3 regions of the Lysinibacillus sp. Bpr_S20 genome follow, and region 2 is predicted to be linked to each of the others. Evidence: riboswitches for the same ligand, from Rfam matches in the RefSeq annotation. Region 2 holds a riboswitch; each other region holds the start of a gene.

Region 1 (4,316 bases), on a different contig from region 2:
GTTATACATTTATTTTAGTTTGTCCAATTAATGTTAAATTAAATAGTAACTAATTTTACTGATATAAGTAATAATACCTATAGTGAATTTTAGTATAAAGATGTTACTTAATGTAAAATTAAAATTACAAATGTGTCGATTGGAGACAGATATTGGCCGACAAAAGAATCCTGTATCAGAATTTAGTGTTTTCTATTTAGATTCATCCCCAAAATGAAGAAGATCTATGTTATTAATATGTATCCTGTGTATAAGTTGATTAGGGTGGAGGCTGGGCGACTCCTTGGAGATCAGCGAAAGCGAAGCGGCAGCTATAAAGCGCCCAGCCGGAACGGAAATCAACCACACGCTTGGTGAAAATTATGTGAAACGCTAAGGAGGAGCGAACGATGGATTATAAAATTGTATTCTTTGACGTAGATGGTACGCTTGTTAATTATGAAGATGGTTGTATGGAAGAAAGTACAAGGAACGCTATTCAACAATTAAAGAGTAAAGGAATTCATATTGTTGCAGCTACAGGAAGACCTTTATCGATGTGCCAGGATTTAAGAAATGTAGGAATAGAGACGTTTATTACAGCGAATGGTGCATATGCTAAGCACCAAGATCAAGTCATACATAAAATACCTGTTGCACAAGAAATTGTCCAGGCCGTTAAAGCTTTCGCTGATGAAAATAAACAAAGTCTATCGTTTTTTACAGAACAATTATCAATGAATAACGTCCGAGAAAAAGAGACCTTAAAAGCCATGCAAGAAACATTATCTTTGCAAGAGTTTCCTGTTATCAATGAAGATATCGTTACGCAAGAGGTGTATTTAATGTGTTTATATGGTGATGAGGATATTGAGAAAAAGTATACTTCAACATTTCCTCATGTATTATTTAAAAGGTGGCATCCTTATATTACAAATGTTTTGCAACATGATGTTTCTAAATCTATTGCTATCCAAGCTGTCCTAGATTATTTCGACTTGAGTCCTGAGGATGCACTTGCTTTTGGCGATGGAGATAATGATATCGATATGCTGGAGCAGGTTGGCTTTGGTATTGCAATGGGTAACGGTAGTGAAGCATTAAAAAATGTGGCTAATTATGTAACAAAGAAATCAACTGAGGGTGGTATTGATTATGCTCTTCGTGAGCTACAAATAATTTAACGCCTTTCCGATTTCTGACGCAATGATGCCAAGGTATAGTTGCGTGGAGAAAATTGGATTGAAACCATAACACTCATAATGTTGTCTCTATTGAGTTATGATAAAGCTAACTATAAAAAATTATTATGCTTTAGGTGGGATGGATTTATGGCGCATCACGTGCAATCTCTTATTGAGCATTACGGATATTTTGGCATCATTCTTATCCTAGTTGGAGGGATTGTTGGGCTGCCACTTCCTGATGAGATATTTTTGACATATGTAGGGTATAGTGTATATCGTGAAACTCTCGCGCATATCCCCGCTTTAATCAGCGCTATTGTAGGTGCGGTAGGAGGAATTACCCTGAGCTACTATATAGGCTATAGATTCGGACTACCTTTATTACAAAAATATGGTTCGAAAATTCATATTACTGAGCAGAAAATTGATTTTACTAAACAGTTATTTGCAAAAATAGGGCCGGGATTATTATTAATAGGATATTTTATTCCCGGTGTGCGTCATCTTACAGCATATATTGCAGCTATTAATAATTATCCTTATAAAAAATTTGCTTTCTTTGCCTATACGGGAGCAACTATATGGACATTTACGTTTATTACTTTAGGTAAAGTACTGGGAGAGAAATGGCATTATGTTGGGGTATATTTATCTCGCTACAGCATTTATCTTATAGTATTATTCATATTAATGATGTTGATCGTTTATGTAGTTTTCAAAAGAAGGAATTCACCGAAATAAATAAAAGGTAAGATAGGTATGATTCAATATTCATCGAATCATACCTATTGCTATTTTAAGGTAATATAGCAAATGAACGGACAGGGAATCCAGATGCTTTTTCAGGCTTTGGTACAATATTAAAAATAACAGCGCCTTTTGGAGGTAGCTTGTCTAAATTGGTCATCAGTTCAATTTGGTAAGTATCTTGCTCAAGCACAAAATATTCACCGTCTAACTTACCATTTGTACGAAAATCCGCTGCTGAATCCGTATCAAAAGTTTCGTGACCGATAGCACTTACTTTGCGCTCGTTGAATAAAAACTGTAACGTTTCTAATCCCCAGCCAGGAATATGATTATGACCATCACCGTCCTTGTTGCTGAAAGACTCTTTATCTGGCCAACGTTTACTCCAATCGGTACGCAGGGCTACAAAGGTACCTGCTTCAATTTCTCCATACTCAGCTTCAAAATCAAGAACATCTTGAACACTTAACGTGTAATCGTTATTCATTTCGGCTTCCTTCGATTTATCAATAACGATGAGTGGTAGCACTAGTTCTTTTAGCTTCAATTCCTCTAAATAGCGTGTATCTCGCACAAAATGGATAGGTGGGTCAATATGTGTGCCGTATTGCCCAGGGAACGTGAATTGCTGTGCAAAGAACCCATCATCATGGGAAAATAATGTTTCAAATTTTGCATCATCAAACATAAAGAAATGAGGAGAATTTGGCCCAAATGTATGTGTTAAATCTACCCATTCTTTCGATTTCAATAGTTGAAGTGCTTGTAAAAGTTCGTTTGTCATAATATTCTCTCGCTTTCTTTTGAAATTTTGGGTGCTACCTTTTGCTTGATAGCAAGTAAAAAAGAGTCCTCCATGAAGAGGACTCTTGTGCAAAGTAACTGCAGTAAGTGTTCTCATCTTCAAGGCCGAATTTTGCCAATTGGAATTAGCACCATACCTATAGGCTGGTTGCTGAGACTTCATAGGGCCAATCCCTCCGTCTCTCTTGATAAGAAAATGCGATATAAGAATTTTCAGAAATAAAACTTACAAACACTTTAGCATATCTTTTTATTGTTTACAAGTTCAATAGGGATACAAGGTTAAAAGTTTGCATTCATTCTGCGAAAAAAGAGGCCCTCTTCAAGGGGCCAACTCTTCACCAACCCAACAATAATGTTAGCTTACAACAACTGCTCTCAGTAAATATTATACGTAATCCATCTGGTGTATAGGTTGTTTCAAATTTTATTGTAATGCCTGTTGACGCAATTAACTTTTCAACTTCTGTTTTATTGGATTGTTGTGCTGCGTCTATAAGATCATGTGCAAATTGCTCTGACTCATCAATTTTATCCGTAAGTAATTGTGCCTGCTGCATAATAGTCTTAATCCGTTTCGCTGAAGTCTTCAACTTATTTGTATTGATGGGTGGAAATGGGCTTCTATTTGTTGGCATTGCTAGATATCTAGAAGGTTGTTGAGTAGTTGGTTGATTTGCCATTACCCATGTTGGATAATAATTAGGATAGACAAAATATGGATAAGGATTGTAATACAACTAACTTCCTCCTATCCTATAGCTGATACATTATCTTATGTATAACGGAGACATTAGGTGTTAATGGCTACCGCTTTGAAAAGCTTGAGCGAAAAGGGGCTCAGTTCAACGGTTTATTATTCTTCTTCAAAAGGAGTTGTTAAGATGGATATTCGTGCATACATAAAAAATGGTTTTGAAGTTTACTATGAACGTTATAATCAGGTGTCTGAAGAAGGGTTTTGTAGATGGATGTGCCCAGATGTACCTGAAGAAATGAAGGTAGTTGATATCGACGGTGAGTGGTCTGTGTGGAGAATGATTCCTTCAACTGTAACGGAGGAAGATATTCAAGCTTTAGAAAAAGAGTTCGGACTTCATTTTCCCGAATGGTATAAAGCTTTTATTTCAACGTATCACCATTATTTTGGTGTAATACCTGACCAAAGTATAGAGGACCCTTTAAATAACGTAAGGGATATGTTTAATCCAACATTATGTAGTTTAGGATACCTACCATTTTCATGGGATACAGAGTATGGAAAAATAATTTGTATTGATTTAAATAATAATGCTGATGAAGACAATTGTGCAATATATGAAATTGAACATGAAATTTTATTTGATGATGGTGCCGATATTCAATCGTCATTAGACTATCTGTATCCAAATTTCAAGGCATATTTTGATGATACTTTCCTTGAATCTAATAAATAGCAAAAAGGAAGGGGCGTTTTAGACAGCACCTTCCTCACAAGCAACGTATTTATTTTTTGTTTCTATCAAAGATTAACCATAGTAACGTAGTAGCTGCGGCAAGCATCACCATGCCGAATCCGTATATAGGAGTATACGCTAATGATTGGTGGCGAACGAT
Region 2 (4,316 bases):
ACAGATATTTAGTCATGGCGTTTCACTTTCACTACAAAAATATTCTGAAAGAAGATACAAAATCGTGAAACACACAAATTCAAATAATTCGAAATTCAACTTAAAGAAAATTGTAACGTAAATACATACATTGCACAAGGGAAATCTCCCTAGTGTGGACATTTGTTTTCTTCAGACGTGCAAAGGAAATCGTTTTCATCCCTTTTATTATATGATTTTTCACTTGATCTATAATAATTGAACAAATATTGACGATTCTTTATAAACAAATAAGGATCATCACCATAGCGTAGGGTTGATTTCCGTCGCGGCTGGCGCTTTCTTACCTTCACTACAATCAACTTATATTTGATATAAATTTTAATAAATGTCATCCACAACTTTTGACGATGATCCCAAAATAAATACCTTTCTTCTATTATATGTATGTAAAATACGTTCATAAAAACTGTTCTTTTGAAATATATGAAAAAAAATTTTTTCAATTATGCCAGTCTATCTTCTCATCTATTTAAAAAGCTCATTCCCTGTAGCAGCAGAGAATGAGCTAAAATATATGAGGGATAATTAACTAGCTTTGGCTAGCAATTTATAACGATAATGTGTTAAAGCTTGTTGCACCAGTATTATCTCCTCCTGCGTAAAGTTAGGTATTGCATACGTACGTTCAACTAATTGAAATGTGCCGTATTTTAAGTAATACTCTGTCGCAGGTAGAGGAATATGACTTGCTCCATAGCTTTCATAAGCTTCGAAAACTTCTTTTACTGTATAGACTTCCTCATTGACATAAACAATCTCCTCAAAAGCAGAATGTCCAAATCTCTCTTGCCATTTACTCTCAACTGACGCAAGTATGTTTTGAATGGACATGTTGTTCACAAACACATGACCTTCATTTAACTCATAAATAAGATAAGATGCAATGTTTTGCGCACTATACACATTTCCCATTTAAAACACTCCTTTATCATCAGTTTTGTAGATAAGAGTAGCTACTGGCTGAGCAACTACTCCTCTTGATATATATTCAAAAGTGGGGGAGCACTTATGAAACTAAGTTAGTTTGATTTGCTGTACCGATCAACAAGTCGGTGCTACAAATACCTCGGATTGGTTCAGGTTGGTAGCCATTCGAACACTTTTCTTATTTCCTAGTATAAAGCAAGGAATTAAATAAGTCAATAATACTTATAAAATTACTAGGTATTAATGTTAAAGAACATCCTTACGTTCACCAAATGAGGCGAGCGGATGATGCAGCAACGTTTTACGCATTACCGGATGAGGCCTATCGAATGAGAAAATACGTAAACGCTACAACATTAGCCAATGTTTTTTATTAAGCTTCTACTTGTTGTTGTGAAGCTGTTACCTGTTCAATAGCTTGTTCTAAATCTGCAATAATGTCCTCTACTGCCTCAAGACCGATGGATAAGCGAATGAGCGACTCGGTTACACCAGTTTGGATTAGTTCTTCAGCGGAAAGTTGCTGATGTGTAGTAGACGCAGGGTGAATAATTAATGATTTGGCATCCCCTACATTTGCTACGTGCGAGAATAATTTCACACTATCAATTAATTTACGCCCCGCCTCACGTCCACCTTTAATACCAAATGTAAGCACTGAACCAAAGCCGTTTCTCAAATATTTTTTGGCTAAATCATGGGTAGGGAAATCTTCTAAGCCATTGTAATTTACATATTCCACAGATGGGTGGTTTCGTAAATATTCGGCTACCGCTAATGCATTTTCATTGTGTTTAGGAATACGCAAATGAAGCGTTTCTAAACCCTGCAATAAATTAAATGCTGCATCTGCACTTAATGTTGGTCCAAAGTCGCGTAGTAATTGCACTCGCAGTTTTGTGGCAAATGCAGCCTCTGCTGTATCAATACCATAACGCAAACCGTGATAAGAAGCATCTGGCTCCGTAAAGCCTGGGAAACGTCCACGTGTCCAATCAAACTTTCCTGCATCTACTACAACGCCACCTAAAGTTGTACCATGGCCACCAATCCATTTTGTTGCGGAATGAACAACAATATCTGCACCGAAATCAATCGGTGTAGAGCCGTACGGTGAAGCAAATGTGCTATCAATAATTAATGGCAAGCCGTTTTCATGTGCTATATTAGCTACCGCTTCAATATCTAATACCTTTAAACTTGGATTACCGTAAATTTCAGCGAATACCGCTTTTGTTTTATCCGTAATAGCTGCGCGGAAATTTTCTGGATTTGTTTCGTCTACGAAAATTGTTTTAATACCGTAGTTTGGTAGTGTGTTGGCGAATAAATTATAAGTACCTCCGTATAAAGAGCTACCCGCGACAATTTCATCACCTGCGCCAGCTAGATTTAAAATGGAAAACGCAATAGCCGCTGCACCAGATGAAAGTGCTACTGCTGCTGTACCGCCTTCTAATAAAGCGACGCGTTTTTCAAAAACATCTACAGTTGGGTTTGTAATTCGCGTGTAAATATTGCCAGCTTCCTCTAAGGCAAATAGACGTTGCGCATGAGCAGTGTCTTTAAAAACAAATGCCGTTGAGCGATATACGGGTACTGTACGAGATCCTGTTACCGGGTCTGGCTCTTGGCCACCGTGTAACAGCAATGTTTCTGGTTTAAAATTTGTCATTGTATACCTCCAAATGGTTATTTTTTTACGATGGTACCGGAGATGAGGAGGATTTTTCAGTAGAAAACAAAAACCCTCTTCAGCTAAGAAGAGGGTTGCGGTTGCAAGTTTTCCTCCCCTTATCTGCCAGATCCAAGTAAGAATCTGTAGGAATTAGCACCTTAGCAAGTTCGTCACTTACTGGTTGCCGGGCATCATAGGGCCTATCCCTCCGCCGCTCTTGATAAGAGTATGAGATTCAATTTCCATCGTTGTTACACAGTATAAACATAGACTTTTTCTCTGTCAACACTAAAATTTTATTTTTTCCGAAACTTCTGTATGCTTTTTTACGTAATACCAACGCATACACTATTTTAGTGTTTACTCTTCTCATCAAAACGTAGGGTTGATTTCCGTTCCGATTGGGCACTTCGCTTTCGCTAGAGCAAAGGTTCCAGGGGGCTCCTGCACTTCACTTCACTTTATTACAATGACGATGTTTTAAAAATATCATCCCTACTTTTTTTGATGAGCCTATTATTTAGAAAGGAGGACCTTTTATGATAAAAGCCATTATCATTTTTCTTCTTGTTGGTTATTTAATTGGCTGTGTTCACGGCTCTAAAGTTGCTCAGTTTTTATCCGGGGTAGACTTAAAAAAGTCAGGTTATGGCAATGCAGGTGCATCTAATGCAACACTTTCCCTTGGATGGAAATACGGCATATTAGTTGCACTGATCGATATCGGTAAAGGCGTTGCCGCTATTCTCGGTACACAAGCCTACCTAACAGATATAACACAATTAACAGAAATACACGCTTGGCTCTTTACCTACATCGTAGCTGCTGGTGTCATTCTTGGACATAATTTCCCATTTTATATGGGCTTCAACGGCGGCAAGGGTACCGCTTCCATCATTGGTATATTACTTGCGATTGATTGGAAAATTGGTTTATTTGCACTCATTTTATTTGTTATTTTATCTTTCCTGACGAACTATTTAATTGTCGGTGTACTTGTATTTTATCTCGTATTTTGCATTGCCACATATTTATGGATTCCTGGAATAGGCCCGACGAGTATAGCCTTATTTCTTGTTGGTATTGCCATCATTTTGCATATCGAAAATATTAAACGATTGACACAGGGAACTGAGCCTAAAGTGACTTCTGCATTCAAAAAGAAAAAATAATAACTTTTGGATTTTTTTGTATTTTTCGTGACCACATATTTTCTCGTAACTGTCCATTATCGCTATAAATAGAGCGTATTTCACACACTAGTTTTCTTTACAATAAATAGACAAATTCCTTTCTTAATAAAGCATTTTACTAGCCGATGTTATAGGAAATAATATCCATGCTTATAGAAAGGATGAAAATGTATGTCTACTTCTGAACAAGCAAAACCGAAACGTAATTTAAAGCCTCTTTGGATTGGATTAGCCTTTGCTTCACTAATTATAATTACATTTTTACCCAACAGTGGCGATTTACCTATAGCTGGACAACGAGCTTTAGCTATTTTAGCTTTCGCGGTCATCCTTTGGGTTACAGAAGCAGTATCCTATCCCGTTAGCTCTGCCATGATTATTGCTCTCGTGACCATCTTACTAGGATTAGCTCCATCAATGGAAGATCCAACGAGAGAGCTAGGAACATCAGATGCATTAAAATTAGCATTGAGCGG
Region 3 (4,316 bases), on a different contig from region 2:
GATGGATAAAACCTTCGAAGCGACGGAAAGAATCTCCGAAGTGGCGGATAGAACCTTCAAAATAATGGATAGAACGTCCAAAGTCGTGGAAAGAACCTCTGGATTCGGGGATAGAACTTGAAACGACGGAAAGAATCTCCGAAGTGGCGGATAAAACCTTCGAAATGATGGATAGAACCTCCGAAGTGGCGGATAGAACCTTCAAAATGATGGATAGAACGTCCAAAGTCGTGGAAAGAACCTCAGGATTCGTGGATAGAACTTGAAACGACGGATAGAACCTTCGAAGTGATGGATAGAACCTTCGAAATGATGGATAGAACGTCCAAAGTAGTGGAAAGAACCCCAGGATTCGTGGATAGAACTTGAAGCGACGGATAGAACCTTCGAAATGATGGATAGAACTCGAAGCGACGGTTAGAATCTTCAAAACGACGGAAAGAATCATTGGAACGACGGAAAGAATCCTCGAAGCGACGGAAAGAATCAATGGAACGACGGATACAACTTGAAGTGGAGGAAATAATCTCTTCGAAATGAAGGGATAGAAAGTTCGTCGACAAACTAAAACGCCGTAGAGTTAGATATCTACGGCGTTTTTTATATAATCATACGCATTTTTAGTGAGCAAGGTAATCGTTACGATAATAAATAATATGCGAACAAAGCCGCTACCTTTTTTTATCGCCATTCGGGATCCCATAGTTGCACCGGCAATTTGAGCGATCCCCATCAGTAAACCGTAGACATAATGAATTTGACCTAAGTAGGCGAACATTAAAAGGCCCGCAAAATTACTTGCTAAGTTTAAAAATTTGGCATTTCCTGCTGCCTTTAAAAAATCAAAGCCGATTAATAAAAAGCTAAAAATTAAAAATGAGCCAGTTCCTGGACCGAGAAATCCATCATAAAAACCAATGCAAAATAACAATAACATGAATAAAACTAAGTGCGTAAATTTTAAATTTTTGACTGCAGCTACTGAACCCCAGTCTTTTTTGAAGATTGTATAGACTGCAACAGCTGCAAGCATTATAAGCATTAGTGGTTTTAGTAATTCAGGATTGATTAAATGTACGGTCCATGCACCAAAAAGCGATCCAATAAAGGCTAGGGGAAAGTATTTGAGTACCGAACGAATTTCTAGTTGACCGGAACGATAGAAGGAAATAGTTGATGTTAAAGACCCCATTGTACCAGCAAGCTTATTGGTTGCTACGGCTGCTGCTGGATTTAACCCCGCAAACATAAGGGCAGGTAATGCAATTAAGCCACCACCCCCAACGACCGCATCCACAAAGGCGGCTAAAAACCCAAAAGATAGTAACAATATGACTACATTTAAATCTACATCAAATAGCATGTTTACACCTCTTTAGATAGTTACTACTGAAATAGTAACTAAAATTCATTAAGCTGTAAAGACCTATTTTTTTCGTTGGCTTATCTTCATAGCCTTGTCTTATAATAGAGGAAATGGAGGGATTCGATGGAATTATTAATCGCCCAATTAAAAGAACTGGGATTCACAGAATATGAAGCAAAGGCCTATACGGCACTCGTACAAAATAAACATGTTAGTGCCTATCAAGTAAGTAAAAATTCCGGTATCCCACGCGCAAGAATATATGACATACTTAATGGACTCGTTGAAAAAGGGTTAGTATTAAAAGAAGAAACGGCAGATCAAACGACATACTCAGCCATTCCAGTTGCTGTGTTTTTACAACAAATTCAGCACCGTTGGCAATCGAATTTCACATCAATTAGTGATCAATTAGAAAAATTAGAGGTAGAAGAGCAGGAAGCGGAGCATAAGGTTGTCACCTTAAAAGGAAAAGAGGCAATCGTCAATTATTGTCAGTCATTATTAAAAAAAGCGGAGAAAAAAGTTATATTATCGATGTGGGAAGATATGTTTGAAGAATTGAGAGAGGATATACAAGAGGTCTCTCAACATATTCCGGTTCATGGCATTTCATTGTATGTGGATGAAAATATTGCTTCCATAGACCAGCATCGTATTACAAACTATACGAAGAAAACCTCCACACCGCATTGGTTTATCCTGTCAGTAGATAGTCAAGAGATGATTTATGGTCATTCACCGTCAAATCAAGAAATGGCCTTTATTACAAATGATCCTGTTCATATTTACTTATTAGAGGATTATATATGGCATGACGTGCTGGTCAATCGACTATTAAAGCGCGATGATCAGGAACTTGAGGAATGGATTACTAAAGAACGAAAAGCCTTTTTCTTAGATTAAAAAAAGAATCTGCAAGCCATCAGTGTAGTAAGCTACATAGATGACGAGCAGATTCTTTTTTGTTAAAAAGTATTTTTTATTTTAATAAAAAACTTTATCAACATTGTATTTAGCGCGGAATGTATTGATCGCGTATGTTTCGTAAATTTCACGTTCCATTGGATCATCTACTTCATACACTTCAATTTTGAAAACTTCATCACGGTGATTTTTCATCGGAGACACATTATCCTCAAAATGCTTTTTAATACGTTGGCGAATTTTACGTGCTTTACCGACAAATAATAATTCATTCTGTTCATTGTAGAATAAGAATATGCCGCCTTTTTCACGTGTGATTTTATGGAAGTCAATAAAACCGAAGTATGGAGTGATTGGTACATCACCTGGCTTTAAATCTTGTTCGCGTTGGCGAATTACTAAATCTGGTTTTGGGAATTCAATTTTAATCAAACTTTTCACGTTCCTCTCTGTTACTAAAGGTATATGTTAACATAATTACAGCTTGTTTACCATAAAATATGTAGACATAACTTTCACATTAGTGTTAAACAAATACCATAATGACATGCATGATTAATAACGAAATATTCTATGTATTATTGATATTCTTAATTGTTCATGTTACAATTCTTTTTAATTAAATAATCTTATCAAGAGAAGTTGAGGGATTTGGCCCGATGACGCTTCAGCAACCTCTAACAAAAGTTAGAAAGGTGCTAATTCCAGCAAAGGATTATCCTTTGAGAGATAAGAGTGAACGTGGACTTAATCCTTCTCATTCTATCTCATATGGAATGAGAGGGATTTTTTAATTTTAAGTCTTATTGAGGTTTGCGGGGTGCCCGTTGCACTAATTGATTTCAACAGAGAGAAATAAAAGAGAGGGGAATGCAAGATGCCAATTAATATTCCAAAAAACTTACCAGCTGGAGAACATTTACGAGAGGAAAAAATCTTCGTAATGGAAGAGGATAGAGCAAAAACGCAACAAATCCGGCCGTTAAATATCTTAATTTTAAACTTAATGCCAGAAAAAGAAAAAACAGAGCTGCAATTACTTCGTTTATTGGGGAATACACCGTTACAAGTGAATATTACATTTTTAAATACCGCTACGCATGAATCGAAAAATGTCAGTAAATCACATTTGCAGTTATTTTATACGACTTTCAATCAAATTCGCCATCGCCGCTATGACGGCATGATTATTACGGGTGCACCAGTAGAAAAAATGGCATTTGAAGACGTGAACTATTGGCAGGAAATTTCACAAATTATGGATTGGTCAAAGCATAACGTAACATCGGTTCTACATATATGTTGGGGCGCACAAGCGGCATTATATCATCATTATGGTATCGGCAAAATTGAGCTTTCTTCTAAATGTTCAGGTGTCTATTCTCATGTCATTACGGATTTAACAGTGGATTTAGTACGAGGTTTTAGTGATTTATTTACGGCACCACATTCTCGTTATACATCTGTTTCGATTGATGAAGTCCGCAACCATCCTGATTTACGATTACTGTCTTATTCAGAAGATGCTGGCGTTTTCATCGTGCAATCTAAGGATAATAAAAATATCATGATTACCGGTCATCTAGAATACGATGCGACAACGTTAGCTGATGAGTATAATCGTGATGTCGCGAAAGGATTAGATATTGAGGTACCGGTGAATTACTTCCCAAATGACGATCCAGTAAATGAACCACTTAATACGTGGCGTGCCCATACGCATTTATTATTCTCGAATTGGTTGAATTACTACGTTTACCAAGAAACACCATACGAATGGGATTTTGTTGATGAGATTGAATATCATATTTAATTTCTTTCAGCACTTGTCTTTTGTAGCGTAAGCTCAGAAGTAAATGTAAAGAAAAAATGATGACCTTGATTACGTCAGGGGCATCATTTTTTAATTTCTCTATACTTAAACTTCATGTCATTCACGGCTTCCGGAGATAAACTACTATGCTGTTATTTATCTGATGAATTTCCACTCCTATCACTATTTGGTGTATTGCCTGTATCACTT

What was found. A riboswitch is a leader RNA that binds a small molecule or an ion and turns the genes downstream of it on or off. The one in region 2 is predicted to bind S-adenosylmethionine.
Region 1: it holds a riboswitch for S-adenosylmethionine, as region 2 does, so the genes downstream of both, MWJ95_RS15615 (cyclase family protein) here and MWJ95_RS23565 (O-acetylhomoserine aminocarboxypropyltransferase/cysteine synthase family protein) in region 2, are expected to answer to the same signal.
Region 3: it holds a riboswitch for S-adenosylmethionine, as region 2 does, so the genes downstream of both, metA (homoserine O-acetyltransferase MetA) here and MWJ95_RS23565 (O-acetylhomoserine aminocarboxypropyltransferase/cysteine synthase family protein) in region 2, are expected to answer to the same signal.

What each region holds. Positions count from the first base shown of each region.
Region 1 covers NZ_JALNLQ010000006.1:66,272-70,587, forward strand. Annotated here, with positions in the region: gene MWJ95_RS15605 (Cof-type HAD-IIB family hydrolase) at 390-1,163, shown strand; gene MWJ95_RS15610 (DedA family protein) at 1,311-1,907, shown strand; gene MWJ95_RS15615 (cyclase family protein) at 1,963-2,700, opposite strand; SAM riboswitch class I at 2,811-2,915, opposite strand; gene MWJ95_RS15620 (YuzC family spore coat inner layer protein) at 3,059-3,460, opposite strand; gene MWJ95_RS15625 (SMI1/KNR4 family protein) at 3,605-4,156, shown strand; gene MWJ95_RS15630 (MFS transporter) at 4,206-4,316, opposite strand, start outside.
Region 2 covers NZ_JALNLQ010000018.1:5,060-9,375, reverse strand. Annotated here, with positions in the region: gene MWJ95_RS23570 (hypothetical protein) at 568-954, opposite strand; gene MWJ95_RS23565 (O-acetylhomoserine aminocarboxypropyltransferase/cysteine synthase family protein) at 1,343-2,644, opposite strand; SAM riboswitch class I at 2,761-2,874, opposite strand; gene MWJ95_RS23560 (glycerol-3-phosphate acyltransferase) at 3,187-3,819, shown strand; gene MWJ95_RS23555 (DASS family sodium-coupled anion symporter) at 4,012-4,316, shown strand, end outside.
Region 3 covers NZ_JALNLQ010000005.1:250,253-254,568, forward strand. Annotated here, with positions in the region: gene MWJ95_RS15030 (TSUP family transporter) at 581-1,363, opposite strand; gene MWJ95_RS15035 (TrmB family transcriptional regulator) at 1,490-2,272, shown strand; gene MWJ95_RS15040 (nucleotide excision repair endonuclease) at 2,354-2,725, opposite strand; SAM riboswitch class I at 2,920-3,029, shown strand; gene metA (homoserine O-acetyltransferase MetA) at 3,171-4,106, shown strand; gene MWJ95_RS15050 (GerAB/ArcD/ProY family transporter) at 4,259-4,316, opposite strand, start outside.